One region of the Saccharopolyspora sp. NPDC002578 genome, then DNA from elsewhere that is predicted to be linked to it. Evidence: riboswitches for the same ligand, from Rfam matches in the RefSeq annotation. Region 1 holds a riboswitch; each other region holds the start of a gene.
What was found. A riboswitch is a leader RNA that binds a small molecule or an ion and turns the genes downstream of it on or off. The one in region 1 is predicted to bind thiamine pyrophosphate.

Region 1 (2,252 bases):
CAGTGGATCGTCCACGTCAGCCTCCTTGCACCGCGGTGAGCACTTCGACGGCGGCGCCGTCGTGCAGTTCGGTGGCCGCCCAGGAGGCCCTGGGCACCACGGTTCCGTCGATGGCGACGGCGACTCCTCGTTCGGGCACGCCGAACTCGGCCAGCACCGCGGCGAGCGTGGCGTCCTCGTCCACCGGCCGAGCCGATCCGTTGATCACTACTTGCACGGTTGCCCTCCTCTGTCGTGGGAAACGGGCCGCGCGCCTCGCCCGGGGTCGGCGGCGGTCGCGGGGGGTTCCGCGCCGGACAGCGCCGCGAGCACCGCGTCGGCGGTGATCGGTGCGAGCAGGAAACCGTTGCGGTGGTGCCCGGTCGCGGCGAGCACGCCGGGTTCCAGCTCGCCGATCAGCGGCAGGTTGTCGTGCGTGCCGGGCCGGTGTCCGGCGATGGCTTCGACCAGCGCGTACTCGGCGAGGCCCGGCACCAGCCGTTCCGCGTCCGCGAGCAGGTCCCGCACTCCGCCGACGGTGACGTCGAGGTCGTAGCCCGCGTCGTACTGGGTGGCGCCGACGACGAGTCCGCCGTCGTCGCGCGGCACCAGGTAGACCTGCCTGCCGTGCACCGGTCCGCGCACGGTCCGCGTCGGGGGCGGCAGCGCCGTGGCGCGCGCCCGCAGCCGCAGCACCTCCCCCTTCACGGGCCGGATTCGCCCGGTCAGCCCGGGGTGCAGCTCGCCGGAGCGGGCGCCGGCGGCGATCACCGCGACGTCGCAGTGCGCGGTGCCGTCGGCGAGTTCCACCGCGCCGGGCCGCACCCGCAGCGCCCGCCCGTCGCGGAAGTCGACGCCCGCCGCTGCCGCCGCCTTCCGCAGCGCGGCCAGCGCCACCCGGTTGTCCACGGCGAGGTCGCCCGGCACTTCCAGGCCGCGGCGCACGGCTGGGCCGAGCGACGGTTCGGCGCGGCGCAGTTCCCGGCCGGTGAGCCGGGTGACGCTGCGCCCGCGGGACGCGAGGTGGTCGGCGAGCATGTCCAGTTCGGCGCGGTCGGCGCCGTCGACGCCGACGACGAGCGTGCCTTCCCGGCGCAGTCCGGTGGGCAGGCCGGAGTCCGCGGCCAGTTCCGTGGCGAACTCGGGCCAGCGCCGCAGCGAGTCGGAGCCGAGTTCGAGCAGTTCCTCCTCGCCGGGGGACGCTTCGGCGACGGGCGCGAGCATGCCACCTGCGACCCACGACGCGGCGCGTTCACCGGCGTCGACGAGCTGGACGCGGTGCCCCGCGCGCGCGGCTTTCCACGCGACGGCGAGACCGATGATCCCGCCGCCCACGACGGTGACGGCTGACTGCTGCGACATCTACGCTCCCTGCGCCGGCATGACCCGGATCAGGTTCGACGGTCGGGGCGGTCGCCCCCTCTCAGTCCGGTTCTTCTCCGGACTCCCGTGCGGACCACCACCCACCGTACTCACTCCGCCAGGTGAGGTCAGCATCCGGCCGGTGCCCTCCCCCGCTGCGGATACCCTGGGGGCATGCCCGGATTGGACGGTTACGGCATCCGCACGCGGCTCGCCGACGCACGGCTGTACCTCTGCACCGACGCGCGCGGGGAGCGGGGTGATCTGGCCGAGTTCGCCGAGGCCGCGTTGTCCGGCGGCGTCGACATCATCCAGCTGCGGGACAAGACCTCCGGCGGCGCGCCGTTGGAGGCGCGCCAGGAGCTCGCCGCGCTGGAGGTGCTGGCGGAGGCGTGCGTGCGGCACGGCGCTCTGCTGGCGGTGAACGACCGCGCGGACGTGGCGCTGACCGCGGAGGCGGACGTGCTGCACCTGGGTCAGGACGACCTGCCGGTGCCGGCGGCGCGGCGCATCGTCGGCGACGAGGTGGTGATCGGCCGTTCCACGCACGACGTGGTGCAGGCGGACGCGGCGGCCACGGAACCGGGCGTGGACTACTTCTGCACCGGCCCGGTGTGGACGACGCCGACGAAGCCGGGCCGCGAGGCGGCGGGGCTGGAGCTGGTGCGCCACGCCGCGGAGCACCGCGGGCACGGCAGGCCGTGGTTCGCGATCGGCGGCGTGGACCACGCGAACCTCGCCGAAGCGGTCGCGGCAGGCGCGGAACGAATCGTCGTGGTCCGCGCGATCACCGAAGCCGAAGACCCCCAGTCCGCCGCCGAATCACTCCGAGCAGGCCTCCCGACCTGACGGCGAGCGTTCTTCCAGCTTCGGCCCCCTTTCCGAAGTGGCCCCGCCACGAGGCGTGGTCG
Region 2 (2,252 bases), on a different contig from region 1:
GCCGGATCCGGCCGGGTCGAGCGGCGGGAGCGGGCGGACTGAGGGGCGTCGGCAGTGGTGTCCATTGCGTCAACTTTAATCCGCCACGCAGGGTCGCCTCACTAGGTGATCAGCGGTCGGCTGTGTGACTTCGCTCGCGCTCACGCGTCCCAGGTGGTGACCACGAGATCCCGGTCGCGCTCCAGCTGTTCGTCGACGTGCTGCTCGCACTCCGGGCAACGCTCGGTGATGCGGCGGCTCGACGGTTCCTTGGTGGCCGGCCAGGTCTCGTGCGGGAGTTTGATCGTCGTCGCGCACAGCGCGGTCACCGGATCACCGGCGGGTCTGGCACCGGGGCGCACCGTGATCGCGTGCCGGACCCGCTGCCCTGCTCCGACGATCCACCAGACGTGCTCTTGATCGGGGAACACTTCGCTCCCACCCCCATACCTGTCAGGACGTCCCGAGCCGCGCTTCGATCCGCTTGGCCGGATCTCGAACTCTAGACGGATCGATCAGCTCGCACGTTGCATTCGCGTGGCTACCGGAATGACTGGCTGCGCTGCTCCGATCGTGTTAATGCGGCTGTTCGGCGGAGCACCCTCGGTCCGGCGCGGATGCCGCGCTGGGCCACTCGACGTACGAAGCCGAGCACGCGCTTCGCTTGTGGTGAGAAGGATCACCGCTCATGCTGACCGCAACGATGATCGATTGCGGAGGCGTGTGCTCGTGACGGACCTGCACTTCCCCTGGCCGCGGCAGGATCCGCACGAGCCGGGGGTCCTCGCCCGCTGGCTGGCGGCCGACGGCGCCCCGGTGCGCAGCGGCACCGCCGTCGCGGAGGTGGTGACCGACGGCGTCCGGCGCACCGTGCGCGCCTCCGCCTCGGGCACGTTGTGGCGGCAGGGCGCGGCGGGCGAGCACTTCGCCGCGGGAGCGGTCATCGGGCTCATCGAATGAGAGCGGCGCAGGGCACGGCGAGATCGGCGACTCCGGCGGGTTGACCGTGCTTGCTAGGTTGGGGGCAGTGACGCGGGGTGCCCGGCGAGCGGCCGGGCTGAGAGCAGACCCGTCGAACCTGACCTAGTTCGTGCTAGCGGAGGGACGTCACCCACGTGACCGTTCGTGCTGCCCGGCCGGAATTCGCCCGGCCCGTTCCCAACGTGCTGACGATCGCCGGAACCGACCCCAGCGGCGGTGCCGGGATTCAAGCCGACCTGAAAGCCTTCTCCGCCAACGGCGCCTACGGCATGTCGGTGGTGACGGCGCTGGTCGCGCAGACCACCACCGGCGTCGCCGAGGTGCGGGAAGTACCGCCGGAGTTCGTCACCTCCCAGCTCACCACGCTGCTCGACGACGTGCGGGTGGACGCGGTGAAGATCGGGATGCTGGCGGGAACCGGGGTGATCCGCGCGGTCGTGGCCGTGCTCGACCGCTACGCGCCGCCGCACGTGGTGCTGGATCCGGTGATGGTCGCCAAGAGCGGGCACCGGCTGCTCGCCGACGAGGCGGTCGCGGTGCTGCGCGACGAGCTGCTGCCGCGAGTGGACCTGATCACGCCGAACCTGCCGGAGGCAGCGGATCTGCTGGGGGAGCGGGAGATCACCGACTCCGGCGGGATGGCCGGGCAGGCCGAGCGGCTGACCGGCTTGGGCGCCAAGCAGGTGCTGCTCAAGGGCGGGCACCTGCGCGAGGCGGCGAGCCTCGACCTCTTCCGCGGCGACGGCGAAGCCGAGTTCCTGCGCCGCGAGCGGATCGAGACCACGAACGACCACGGCACCGGGTGCACGTTGTCGGCGGCCATCGCGGCACTGCGCCCGCAGCGGCCGGACTGGTCCTCGGCGGTCCGCGACGGCAAGGAGTACCTGACCGAGGCGTTGCGCGCCGCGGACCGGCTGGACGTGGGCCGGGGGCACGGCCCCGTGCACCACTTCCACCGCTGGTGGTGAACCCGATCTTCTGGAGGGACCGTTCATGAGCAGGCTTCCCGCCCCACCGCCCGGCGGTTTCTGCGCGGGCGCGTGGGAGCACACCGCCGCGTTGCAGCAGGCCATCGTCGAGCACCCGTTCAACGCGGCGCTCACCGACGGCGCGCTGGACCGGGAGCGGTTCGCGTTCTACATCGTGCAGGACGCGCGGTACCTGGTCGGTTTCGCGCAGGCGCTGACCGCGGCGTCCACGCGGGCGGAGGACCCCGCCGACGCGGCGTTCCTGGCCGGTGCGGCGCAAGGCGCGCTGGTGGAGGAACGCCGGTTGCACGCCGGGTACGTGGA
Region 3 (2,252 bases), on a different contig from region 1:
CAGCACCGCCCCGACTTCACCGCGCAGTCCCAGCCCGACGATCGCCGCGACGGGCCAGGCGAAGAACAGCCCGAGGAAACCGAGCACGATCACCGCGGCGAGCGCCACGGGCAACCGCCGGCGGAGGCCGTGGTTCATCCCCGCACCAGCGTCCGCCACTGCTCCACCCAGCGGTCCCGGTCGCGTTCCACCTCGGCTGCGGGCAGCTCCGCCGGGCCCTGCGGCAGCGGCGCGCTCTCCGCCCAGCCCGGAGGCAGCGCGACCCCGTCGACCGCGGGGTACACGTACATCTGGTCCGGCACCTGCGCTTGGAATTCAGGTGAGAGCAGGAAGTCGACGACTTCACCGGCGGCCTGCGGGTCCTTCGCCCCGGCCAGCACACCGGCGTACTCGACCTGCCGGTAGCAGGTGTCGAGCAGCGCCCGGGTGCGCGGGCGGCCGGTCTCGTCGACCTCCGCGGCGGGCGAGGAGGCGTAGGACAGCACGATCGGCCGCGGCCCCTGCCCGGTGGATCCGGAGAAGTCCTGGTTGTAGGCCTCTTCCCAACCGGCGGAGAGCTTCACGTCGTTCGCGGTCAGGTCCCGCCAGTAGTCCTGCCAGCCGGGATCGCCGAAGGCGGCGACGGTGCCGAGCAGGAACGCGAGCCCGGGTGAGGACGTCGTCGGGTCCGGTAACGCGATCAGCCCGCGGTAGCGGGGGTCGGTGAGGTCGCGCAACGTCGCGGGCTCCGGCACCCGGTGCTGCGCGAACCAGCCGGTGTCGATGTTCAGGCACACGTCGGCGACGTCGATCGCGGTGAGCCGCTGCTCCTGGTCCTGCGCGTACCGCTGCGGTCCGCGTTCGGCCGCGGCGGACCGGTGCGGCGCGAACACGCCTGCGCCGAGCGCGCGGGACGCGAACGTCGAGTCGACGCCGTAGGCGACGTCGCCGAGCGGCGCGGCTCGGGACAGCACCAGCTTGTTCGTCAGCTCGCCCGCGTCACCGCTGTTGCGGACTTCCAGGTGGATGCCGCTGCGCCGTTCGAAGTCGGCGAGCACGGCGGGGTCGGCGACGAACGAATCGTGCGCGACGAGCGTGACGGTGCGCGCGGCGGGCTCCGGGCCGGAGCTCCCGATGAGCGAGCACCCGGTGGTGAGCGAGGCGACCGCAAGGGCGGCGACCCAGCGCAGGTAACGGTTCAACGGTCCTCCCGAGCAGCACACGGCAACGGCCACGTGTGCAACGTCGAGCTGATCGCGACACCTCCCTGCGCCGGCATGATCCGGTTCAGGTGCGGACGGTCGAGGGGATTCGCCCCTCCTCTCAGCCCAGCGCGCTGGACTCCCGTGGCGACGGCAGTCTACGTGTCACCGCTCCGGGTGGGGCCGACGGTCGCAATCCGGCCGGTCGACCACCACCATGGAGCCATGACCGAACTGCTGAACGACACCCAGGTCGCCGAAGCGCTCGCCGGACTGCCGGAGTGGGCCCAGGACGGAACCACGATCACGCGGACGGTGGAGTTCGCGAGCTTCCCGCAGGCCATCCAGGGCGTGAACCGGATCGCGGAGATCGCCGAGAGCGAGAACCACCACCCGGACATCGACATCCGCTGGCGCAAGGTCACGTTCTCGCTGTCGACGCATTCGCAGGGCGGCATCACGGCGAAGGACGTCACGCTGGCGGAGGAGATCGACGGGGTCGTCGACGCCCTGTCCTGACCTCAGCCGGTCAGCACCAGCTCGGCGGCTTCCGCGGCGCAGCCCCAGGACAGCGCGACGCCGCACCCGGAGTGCCCGTAGTTGTGCACGACGGTGCCGCCGCCGAACCGCTCGACCTCCAGCCTGACCGCGTCCCGTCCGGGGCGGAGTCCCACGGTCTCGCCGAGCACGTCGGCTCCGGCGAGCAGCGGTTCGACGTGCGCGCAGCGCCGCAGGATGGCGGCGCCCGCTTCGCGTCCGGGGATGCGCGACCAGTCCTGGTCGACCGCGGTACCGCCGAGCACCACGTGGTCGCCGTGCGGCATGTACGCGGTGAACTCGGGGCCGGCTCCGATCTCCACGAAGTACTCGGTGACACCGGGGTTGCGCACGACGACGTGCTGGCCCCGCACGGGACGCACTCCGGGATCGCCGACGAGTTCGTGCGCGCCCACTCCGGTGCAGTTCACGACCCTGCCCGCTTCCTCGACCGCTTCGACCAGCGAGGACACCGGGCTGAGCAGCAGTTCCCCACCGGCGGCCCGGAACCGCTCGGTGAGGTGGTCGAGGTAG

Region 2: linked by a shared signal. The riboswitch ahead of thiD (bifunctional hydroxymethylpyrimidine kinase/phosphomethylpyrimidine kinase) and the one ahead of thiO (glycine oxidase ThiO) in region 1 are both predicted to bind thiamine pyrophosphate.
Region 3: linked by a shared signal. The riboswitch ahead of ACWD38_RS05960 (thiamine ABC transporter substrate-binding protein) and the one ahead of thiO (glycine oxidase ThiO) in region 1 are both predicted to bind thiamine pyrophosphate.

The regions. Positions count from the first base shown of each region.
Region 1 is NZ_JBSFWJ010000018.1:99,271-101,522, forward strand. Features, by position in the region: gene thiG (thiazole synthase) at 1-15, opposite strand, end outside; gene thiS (sulfur carrier protein ThiS) at 17-217, opposite strand; gene thiO (glycine oxidase ThiO) at 208-1,341, opposite strand; TPP riboswitch at 1,331-1,440, opposite strand; gene thiE (thiamine phosphate synthase) at 1,516-2,190, shown strand.
Region 2 is NZ_JBSFWJ010000006.1:59,093-61,344, reverse strand. Features, by position in the region: gene ACWD38_RS05155 (hypothetical protein) at 1-65, opposite strand, end outside; gene ACWD38_RS05150 (hypothetical protein) at 141-410, opposite strand; gene ACWD38_RS05145 (biotin attachment protein) at 709-939, shown strand; TPP riboswitch at 1,003-1,101, shown strand; gene thiD (bifunctional hydroxymethylpyrimidine kinase/phosphomethylpyrimidine kinase) at 1,095-1,928, shown strand; gene tenA (thiaminase II) at 1,954-2,252, shown strand, end outside.
Region 3 is NZ_JBSFWJ010000007.1:73,332-75,583, forward strand. Features, by position in the region: gene ACWD38_RS05955 (ABC transporter permease) at 1-138, opposite strand, end outside; gene ACWD38_RS05960 (thiamine ABC transporter substrate-binding protein) at 135-1,181, opposite strand; TPP riboswitch at 1,227-1,337, opposite strand; gene ACWD38_RS05965 (4a-hydroxytetrahydrobiopterin dehydratase) at 1,407-1,700, shown strand; gene ACWD38_RS05970 (FAD-dependent oxidoreductase) at 1,703-2,252, opposite strand, start outside.